3 regions of the Formivibrio sp. oc-25 genome follow, and region 3 is predicted to be linked to each of the others. Evidence: predicted binding sites of a transcription regulator. Region 3 holds the regulator's gene; each other region holds the start of a gene.
The links. The regulator HrcA, encoded in region 3, represses chaperone genes, less so after heat shock. The targets are predictions, from matches to a motif close to ATTAGCACTCGNNNNNNNCGAGTGCTAAT.
Positions count from the first base shown of each region.

Region 1: the regulator HrcA is predicted to act here: its motif matches at 1,336-1,364, upstream of AC0KVQ_RS00030 (co-chaperone GroES).
Region 2: the regulator HrcA is predicted to act here: its motif matches at 1,848-1,876, upstream of rpoH (RNA polymerase sigma factor RpoH).

Region 1 is NZ_JBVVOL010000001.1:4,937-8,216, forward strand. Features, by position in the region: gene groL (chaperonin GroEL) at 1-903, opposite strand, end outside; gene AC0KVQ_RS00030 (co-chaperone GroES) at 975-1,265, opposite strand; gene AC0KVQ_RS00035 (hypothetical protein) at 1,466-2,053, shown strand; gene AC0KVQ_RS00040 (ankyrin repeat domain-containing protein) at 2,205-3,280, shown strand, end outside.
Region 2 is NZ_JBVVOL010000002.1:112,778-116,057, reverse strand. Features, by position in the region: gene AC0KVQ_RS01990 (multifunctional CCA addition/repair protein) at 1-868, shown strand, start outside; gene rpoH (RNA polymerase sigma factor RpoH) at 939-1,799, opposite strand; gene ftsX (permease-like cell division protein FtsX) at 1,985-2,887, opposite strand; gene ftsE (cell division ATP-binding protein FtsE) at 2,898-3,280, opposite strand, start outside.
Region 3 is NZ_JBVVOL010000003.1:196,194-199,473, reverse strand. Features, by position in the region: gene recN (DNA repair protein RecN) at 1-223, opposite strand, end outside; gene AC0KVQ_RS03425 (NAD(+) kinase) at 236-1,111, opposite strand; gene hrcA (heat-inducible transcriptional repressor HrcA) at 1,202-2,230, shown strand; gene mltB (lytic murein transglycosylase B) at 2,241-3,280, shown strand, end outside.

The DNA.
Region 1 (3,280 bases), on a different contig from region 3:
GATCACGGTGCCGCCGGTCAGGATGGCGATATCTTCCAGCATGGCCTTGCGACGATCGCCAAAGCCCGGAGCCTTCACAGCCACAACCTTCAGGATGCCGCGGATGGTGTTCACTACCAGGGTAGCCAGCGCTTCGCCATCGACGTCTTCAGCAACGATCAGCAGCGGCTTGCCGGTCTTGGCAACTTGCTCCAGTACCGGCAGCAGGTCGCGGATGTTGGAGATCTTCTTGTCGTACAGCAGTACGAACGGGCTTTCCAGGGCAGCGATCTGCTTGTCCGGATTGTTGATGAAGTACGGGCTCAGGTAGCCGCGGTCGAATTGCATGCCTTCCACGACATCCAGTTCGTTGTTCAGGCCGGAACCGTCTTCAACGGTGATCACGCCTTCCTTGCCGACCTTGTCCATGGCATCGGCAATGATCTGGCCGATATCGGTGTCGGAGTTGGCGGAAATGGAGCCTACCTGGGCAATTTCCTTGCTGGTGGTGGTCGGCTTGGCGATGTTCTTCAGTTCGCCAACCAGTGCCACTACGGCCTTGTCGATACCACGCTTCAGATCGGTCGGGTTGAAGCCGGCAGCTACGTACTTCATGCCTTCTTGCACGATGGCTTGGGCCAGCACGGTAGCGGTGGTGGTACCGTCACCGGCGATATCGGAAGTCTTGGAAGCCACTTCCTTCACCAGTTGGGCGCCCATGTTTTCGAACTTGTCCTTCAGTTCGATTTCCTTGGCAACGGAAACGCCATCCTTGGTGATGGTCGGGGCGCCGAAGGAGCGCTCCAGCACAACGTTGCGGCCTTTCGGGCCCAGGGTCACTTTAACGGCATCGGCCAGAACGTTAACGCCAGCCACCATCTTGGCGCGGGCGGAATCACCAAACTTGACTTCTTTTGCAGCCATTTTCAATTCTCCAAAACTTTAGATTGCAGGGCGAGTAAACCCCTGCCTTGAGGAATCACACCAGGCCGGAATCAGGCCTCGACGACGCCCATCACGTCTTCTTCGCGCATCACCAGCAGCTCGTCGCCATTGACCTTGACGGTCTGGCCGCTGTACTTGCCGAAGATCACCTTGTCGCCTACCTTCAGTTGCAGTGCGCGCACGGAACCATCATCCAGCAGCTTGCCGGTGCCCACGGCTACGACTTCGCCCATGTCGGGTTTTTCTGCTGCAGCGCCCGGCAAAACGATACCAGAGGCGGTTTTTTCTTCGGCTTCAACGCGCTTGATTACAACGCGGTCGTGCAACGGACGGATTTTCATGGTGTTAATTCTCCTGTGAAAAATGCTGAGCCAGCACAAAACAGCAACAGTTCAATTGCTTGAAATTACTGTTAGCACTCTCGGCTAACGAGTGCCAATGATAGGGGTGCAGGCAGGGGTTTTCAAGAGGGGAAAGTTTAAAATGTCGATAAGCGTTGGCCGCTAGATTGGGGGCATGATACGCGGCAATAAAAGGGGTGATGATGAGATCGGTAATAGGTTTGCTGTTGTTCGTGCTATCGGTATTGATGTCGACTGCCCGGGCTGATCAGGTGCGTCCGGCACGCGATTACATGCAGGAAGTGGCAAGTGGCAACTATGTCCTGGTGATGCTGGCCAGGCAAGACCGCAGCCTGCTTGATCCGGATGGGCCGGATGATGCGGGATTGATCGAGCGCGATGCAGTGCTTCGCCAGCGCTACAAACAGTCCGGACTGTATCCGGCCGGCGATACGACCCCCTTGTGGGTGATCGATTGGTATGCCTTTACGGTTTTTCCTGCCAGCGATGGGGTTCATCTGGTTCGCCTCGGCCCTTGGGCTTCTTCCCTGGATCAGCTGGCACTGGCTTTCTATGCGAGCGGAGTGGAAATCAAGCGTTACCCGATCAGGGAGCTGGTGGCGGATACATCACGGCTTCGCCGCACCGTCAGTCATTTTTTCTGGCTCGCAGAGCAGCGCTTTGACGATGCCGCCGGCGAGTTCCACCTGAAAACCGTGGATGGGCGGCAATTCCGGTTTTCCATTCGGACTGGCGAAATGTTGTCGGTAATCGATCAGGCCCGTTGAATGCCCAGGCTGATAACCTTAACGGCGTAGTGGTATTAGGGAAAATCCTATACGATGTAAGGAATCAGCTTATTTTGGGTGGATTGGACGGTATATGTGTAAGCATGTTGCATCCGGACAGGGAAGCAGAAGGTCTCTGCCGGTGATGGTGATGTTCTTGTCGGCATGGATTCTGGCGGGTTGTGCCAGTGTGCCGGAGCGTATGACGCAGGCTGCGCTGACCGGGGATACGGCGGCGCTGGATGGCTTGTTGAAGCCGGGCACGACTGAGGTCAATGTTCCGGCTAGCCTGAGCGTGGCCTTGCCCACTTGTCCGGGCCAGAAAATATTGACGCCATTGCAGGCGGCTGCCTGTGCCGGGCAGGTGCCGGCCATCAGGAAGTTATTGGATGGCAAAGCCCAGATCAATCTGGCTACGGCGTCCGGGCTGACGCCGCTGATGCTGGCGATCATCCACGGACGGGATAATGCTGCCCGTTTGCTGGTCGAGGCTGGTGCCGGGCTGGAGTTGACGGATGCCGCCGGCAACACGGCGCTCTTGCTGGCATTGGCAAGGGGAAACAAGCCGCTGGCTGAATTCATGCTCAAGCATGGCGCGTCGTCCAAGGCGCGCAATCGCGTTGGGGATACCGCCGTTCTGCTGGCAAATGATGCCGGCTTGGCCAGGATGCTGGTTGCGCTCGGCGCCGATCCGCTGGCAATCAATGCCGATGGCCAGTCCGGCCTGCATCTGGCGGCAAAAAATGGCAATGCGCCAGCGGCCCAATTCTTTCTGGAGCGTGGCGTCGACGCTGGCCTGAAGGACAAAAATGGCTCGACTGCGCTGGATCTGGCACGGGCCGAAACGTCTGCCCCTGCGGCTGGCAATGACCGCATGGCGCTCGCTGTACGGCGTGGCATCAGTGCGGCAAAGCGCGGGGCAACCCCTGTGGATGCGGTGCAGGTGCAAGGCCGCACCGAGGTTGCGACCGTGATCGCCGCCTGGGTCGATCGCGCGGTCCGCAACGAAATGATGCTGGCTGACCGTACCGCACAGGAGGGTCGCCCCGGCGAGGCGCTGGCATTGTATGCCGCAGCCCTGGCCAAGTCGGCCGAGGCCGGCAGTGCTTCCGAAGGCGAGCTGCGCGTAAAGATCGTGCGTTATGCCGCATCCTTGACGCCGGTGCCTGGGCTGCCGGAAAAAGCGCGCGAACATCTGGTACGCAGTGCCTACCTCCTCAAGAAGGG
Region 2 (3,280 bases), on a different contig from region 3:
CGGCATTTTCCGTCATGTATCGCCCGCCTTTGTCGAAGACCCTGTGCGCATTCTGCGACTGGCGCGATTTGCCGCACGCTTTCCGTTCTCGGTTGCACCGGAAACCCTGAACCTGATGCGGGCCATGGTGGCCAATGGCGAGGTGGATCATCTGGTGCCCGAACGCATGTGGCAGGAAATCAGCCGCGGGCTGATGGAAGCCACCCCGGCGCGCATGTTCGAAGTCTTGCGCGAATGTGGCGCACTGGCACGCATCGCCCCGGAAATCGACGCACTGTTCGGTGTGCCGGAGCGCCTGGATTACCACCCGGAAGGCGACAGTGGCAAGCATACCCTGCTGGTGCTTGATGCCGCAGCACGATTGGATTTGCCGCTGGCGGCACGCTTTGCCGCGCTGTGCCACGATCTTGGCAAGGCGCTCACGCCTGCGGACTTGCTGCCGCGTCATATCGGGCACGACAAGCGCGGACACGAGCCGATTCAGGATCTATGCGAACGACTGCGCGTACCGGTCGACTGCCGCGAACTGGCGCTGATGGCCTGCCGTGAACACATTCTGATTCATCGCTCGCGCGAATTGCGCCCGGATACGCTGGTCGATCTGTTTCTGCGCTGCGATGCCTTGCGCCGGCCGGAGCGTTTTGCCTGGCTGGTCGAGGTCTGTCGCGCGGATGCGCAAGGACGAGAGGGTTATGCCAATGCAGGCTACCCTCAGGCCACCTATCTGCGCGACATGCTTGCCACAGCGGCGAGTATTGATGCCGGCGCCATTGCCCGTGCCTGTCTGGATAAAAGCCGGATTGCCGATGCTGTGCTGGCAGCGAGGGTGGCCGCTGTCAGACAAATGCATTTGTCTGCCAAGGGCTGAAAACAACGCGGCGGGCTCATCGGCCCGCCGTCTTTATGTGCAAGTGAGGCTTGGGTGTATCAAACCAGGATCAGACCATTGCCGGGAGCAATGTCTGCTTCATTTTTTGCAGTGCCTTGACTTCAATCTGGCGAATGCGCTCGGCGGAAACATTGTATTCTGCAGCCAGATCATGCAAGGTCAGGCTTTCGCCCTCCTCGGCCAGCCAACGCGTTTCGACGATACGGCGGCTGCGGTCATCCAGACTATCCAGAGCATCCTGCAAGCCTTCTGATTGCAGCAAATCAAACGCGCGCCGCTGCAAGGTCTGGGTCGGTTCGTTATCGTGATCGGCCAGCCAATCGATCGGTGCCTGATGACCATCCTCATCGTTGTCGTCAGCCATCAACGCCACGTCCTGGCCGGTCATGCGCACTTCCATTTCCAGCACTTCTTCCGGCTTCACACCAAGGTCATCGGCAATCTGCTGGGCTTCCTTGTGGGTCAGCGCGGCAAAGCCGGTTTTCATCGAGCGCAGGTTGAAGAACAGCTTGCGCTGTGCCTTGGTTGTGGCCACGCGCACCAGACGCCAGTTGCGCAGGATGTATTCGTGAATTTCCGCCTTGATCCAGTGCACTGCAAAGGAAAACAGGCGCACACCCCGATTGGGCTCGAACCGCTTAACCGCCTTCATCAGGCCGATATTGCCTTCCTGGATCAGATCAGCCTGCGGCAGGCCATAACCGGAATAACCACGCGCAATAGACACCACCACGCGCAGGTGCGACAACACCAGTTGGCGTGCAGCATCCACATCACCCTGGGCTTGCAAACGCTCGGCCAGTTCGATTTCTTCTTCGGCGGTAAGCATCGGGATGGCATTGACGCGCTGGATATAACTCTCGATGCTGTCACCACCAGACAGTACAGGTAGGGCAAGCGCGGTTCCCATGAATACAGACCTCCTTAGTCATACAGCCCACAATGACGGCTGCGTCATTTTATCACTCGCCACTAGAGAGTGCTAAAAATGGATAAAGTTCACAGGTCCATTGCACCATAGCGCTGAGTGATATGCACGGCAATTATTCCAATACGAACGATAGGCATGCCCTATCAGGACCATGCTACCCGGCACTACAGTAGCTTACGCAGATGCTGGCGCACCGCCAGCCAGGCACCGGCCAGACACAGCGCGGCCACCGCGCCGCAAACCACCAGCAGCTCCAGCCAGCCCGGCAACATCAACTGGAATTGCTGGCCATAGGCTTCGGCCAGATCGCGTACCTCCGGATTCAGACGCCAGAATGCCAACCAGGCAATGCCGCACGCCAAGAGACCACCCAGCAAACCGTGCGCCAGTGCAAAATGCATAAAGGGCCGGCGAATGAATGCATCGGTTGCGCCAATCAGCTTGGATACTTCAATTTCCTCCTGGCGCGTCAGGATCTGCATGCGGATGGTATTGCCGGTGATCAACACCAGCGCCACCGCCAGCAAAGCCACTACTGCCTGGAAGATCGCCAGGCCGAGCGCAACGAGCTTTTCCAGGCGTCGCGCCCAGGCCGAATCAAGCTGGACTTCTTCCACGCCTGCGACAACCGCGAGCTCCTTTTGCAAAGCCTCCAGCGTTTCCGCCCGGTTATCCCTGGCCGTCAGTACGATGGCATCAGGCAAGGGATTTTCCGACAAGCCCGCCAGCAGATCGCCCATGCCGGAAGACTGTTGCAACTGCTTGAGCGCATCGTCTTTCGGAACGTAGCGGTGCGAGGCGATTCTGGCATCCTTGCCAGCCAGATCGCGCAAGGCGGCCAGCTCATCGGGCGTTGCACTGCTGCGCATAAAGACGGTGATTTGCGGCTCGACCGGCAAAGTCGAGACCACGCCAGATAGGCTTGCCACAACCAGCCAGACGCCAAGCGGCGCGGCAGCGGCGATGGCGATCACCAGAAGATTCAGCGCTGAAGTCAAAGGACGCTTCAGCATCCCGGCCAGGGTTCGCTTGAATGACAGCCAGTGCTGGTGGAATCCGTTTTTCATCCTGTTCCTTTCAGGCAGTGAACTGGCCATGTTTCAGGCGCAGGATACGGCGGCCGTAATCGGCCATCAGCGATTCATCATGCGCCGAGATCACCAGCGTCACGCCAACCTGATGGAATGACTTGAACAGCTCAAGGATATCGTGCGCATAGTCGCGGTCCAGATTGGCTGTCGGCTCGTCAGCCAGCAGGAATGCCGGACGGTGCACCACCGCGCGTGCGATGCACAGGCGCTGCTGCTCGCCGCCGGAGAGCGCAATCGGATTGAGCTTTTCCTTGCCGGCCAAGCCAACCTTGTCGAGCGCCGCCAGCACGCGGCGCTTGGCCTCGCGGCTGTCATAGCCAATGATATCGAGCGGCAGACGCACGTTATCGTAGACATTGCGGTCAAACA
Region 3 (3,280 bases):
CCGACAAGCCGCTCAAGGCAAACGTAGCCTGCAATTCGGCCTTGTCCGCGCCATGGCGCACCACGCCAGCATCGGCGCGATCACCGAGCAGCAAGCCAAGCGCGTCGATCAGGATGGATTTGCCGGCGCCGGTTTCGCCGGTGAGAACCGTCAGCCCGTGCTGGAATTCGAGTTCCAGCTCACGGACGATCACGAAATTACGCAGAGCAAGCGTCAGCAACATAGGCGGGAAGAATCAGACGAATTGTTCACCCCAGCGCAGTTTTTCGCGCAGGGTATCGTAGTAGTGATAATTATGCGGATGCAGGATGCGCAGCGTATTGCGGAAGCGGCGCACCATCAGGCGGTCACGTTCCTGCAGGCGGCAATCGTACTGGTTGTCGTAATAGGCGTGCACATCATGCGCCTTGGTCAGCAAGAGTTCGACCATGCTGGTATCGGTAACCACGATAGGGCGATTGGAGAGCGATTGCGGGCAGATCGGCACCAGTGCAATCGCCGGCAGGCTCGGATGCAGGATCGGCCCGCCTGAAGCCAGCGCATAGGCAGTGGAACCCGTGGGCGTGGAAGCGATCAAACCATCACCGCGTTGACTGCACACGAAATTGCCATCGATGAACAGCTCGAAATCAATCATCGCCCCGGTATTGCCCCTGCACATCACCACATCGTTGAAAGCGAGCTGGCGGTCGATTTCCTTGCCATCGCGCACCACCACCGATTCGAGCATGATGCGGTCTTCCGGCGTGAATTCGCCATGCAGGATATCGGTGACCTGCTGTTCCATCGCTGTCATGGCGATATCGGTCAGGAAACCCAGCCGCCCGAGATTCACGCCAATCAGCGGCACATGGTATGGCGCGCACAGGCGTGCGGCACCGAGCATCACGCCATCGCCACCGAGCGAAATCACCAGATCAGCGAGCTTGCCGACATTTTCCCGGCTGACCGATTGGTGTTGCACCAATTCATGCTCGCCGGCGGTCTGCTCCTCGATCAGCACGCGCACACCGTGCGCAGGCAGCATTTCCACCAGGCGCATGATCGGATCCTTCAGCGTTGGCGTGGAAGGGCGGCCGATCAGGACGATGGTTTTGAAGAGACTGTTCATATCGGATAATCTGCGATGGTGGTGGAACGCATTAAACACACAACCCGCGCTAAAATCCAGCCTGAATACGCGACAACCGGAGACAATCGCATGCGCCGCTCTGCCATGCCGAACGATCGAGCCCAGATCCTGCTGAAAACGCTGATCGAGCGCTATATTGCCGACGGCCAGCCCGTTGGCTCGAAAACCCTGTCGCAATACTCCGGCCTGGATGTCAGCCCGGCCACGATCCGCAATGTCATGGCCGAACTGGAAGATCTGGGCTTTGTGACCAGCCCGCACACGTCCGCCGGCCGCATCCCGACCGTGCGCGGATATCGCCTGTTTGTCGATTCGCTGCTGGCGGTGCAACCGCTGCAAAAACTGGAAATCCGCGAGATCGAGGAACACCTGCCGGTGGATAGCCCGCAGCGCACCATCGCTGCTGCCTCGCAGCTGCTATCGCAGCTCACGCACTTTGCCGGCGTGGTGATGTCACCCAAGCGCCACGAGATCACGCTCAAGCACATTGAATTCCTGCAGCTTTCCGACAAGCGCGTGCTGCTGATTCTGGTGACTGGCGATGGCGATGTGCAGAACCGCATCATCCAGACCGAGCGCCAGTTCGGCCAGAACGAGCTGCTCGAAGCCAGCAACTTCCTCAACCAGCACTGCGCCGGCAAAACACTTATCAGCCTGGTGCAGCTGGTGCAAAGCGAGCTCATTCGCCTGAAAAGCGATATCGTCGGCCTGATGAATGCCGCCGTGGCGGTTTCCCACAGCATCACCAACGAGGTAGACAATGTGGTCATCGCCGGCGAGCATCACTTGCTCGATATCGGTGATCTTTCTTCCAATGTCACGCGCATGAAGCAGCTGTTTGCACTGTTCGAGCAGAAAACCTCGCTGTTGCAACTGCTGGAACTGGGCAACCGTGCCCAGGGCGTACAGATCTATATCGGCCAGGAATCCGGCATCGCCCCGCTGGACGAATGCTCGGTCATCGCCGCGCCCTATCAGGTCAACGGCGCAGTCGTCGGCACGCTGGGCGTGATCGGCCCGACCCGCATGGCCTACGACCGCGTGATCCCGATCGTCGACATTACCGCGCGCCTGCTATCGAGCGCGCTCTCACAATAAACGGATTCCCATGCTGAAAAAAACGCTTGCCACCCTGGCGCTGGCACTGACCGGCCTGTTCGCCCATGCCGACGAAGCCCTGATCGCCCGGCCGGAAGTACGCGATTACCTGAACGTGATCGCGACCGAACATGGTTTTGACGAGACACAGCTCGTTGAGATCTTCAGCAAAATCGAGCCCAAACCGCATATCCTGCAGATCTTCGATCGGCCCTCCACCAGCCGGCCCTGGCACGAATTCCGTGGCAACTATATCGACCCGCGCCGGATCAATGCCGGCGCTGCCTTCTGGCTGGCCAACGAAAAGGTACTGGACGAAATCAGCCAGGCTTATCAGGTCGACCCGGCCATCATTGTGTCCATTCTGAATGTCGAAACGATGTACGGCCGCAATACCGGCAGTTTTCGCGTGCTCGACGTGCTGGCCACCACCGCATTCGATTACCCGCGCCGGGCGGAATTCTTCCGCAAGGAGCTGACCGAATTCCTGCTCTTGGCGCGCGATGAAAAGCAGGATCCGCTCTCGTTCAGGGGTTCCTATGCCGGTGCCATGGGCTGGCCGCAGTTCATGCCGTCATCGTTTCGCGCCTATGCGGTGGACTGGGATGGCGATGGGCGCCACGATATCTGGAATACGCCGGCCGATGCGATGGCCAGCGTAGCCAGCTATATGGCGCTGCACGGCTGGCAGGCGGGGGGCGACACCATGCTGCCGGTAACGGTCGAAGGCAAGGAAATCGACGGGCTGGTCGCCGACAAATTCAATCTGCATTACAGCGTGGCCGAACTGATGGCAAAAGGCGTCAGCCTGAGCGGCAGCATCGATACTGCGCAGCCGGCCATCCTGTTCCCGCTGGAAATGGCACCGGGCGATACCCGCTATTTCCTTGGCTTCAAGAATTTCTACGCCATCACGCGTTACAACAAGAGCACGCTCTATGCCACGGCGGTGCTGGAACTGGCCGAAGCGATCCGCACCGCCAAGGCCAATGGCCCGATCGAACCCGCCAAACCGGCCGCACCCACCCAGGCCCAGGCCAAAAAGAAAGC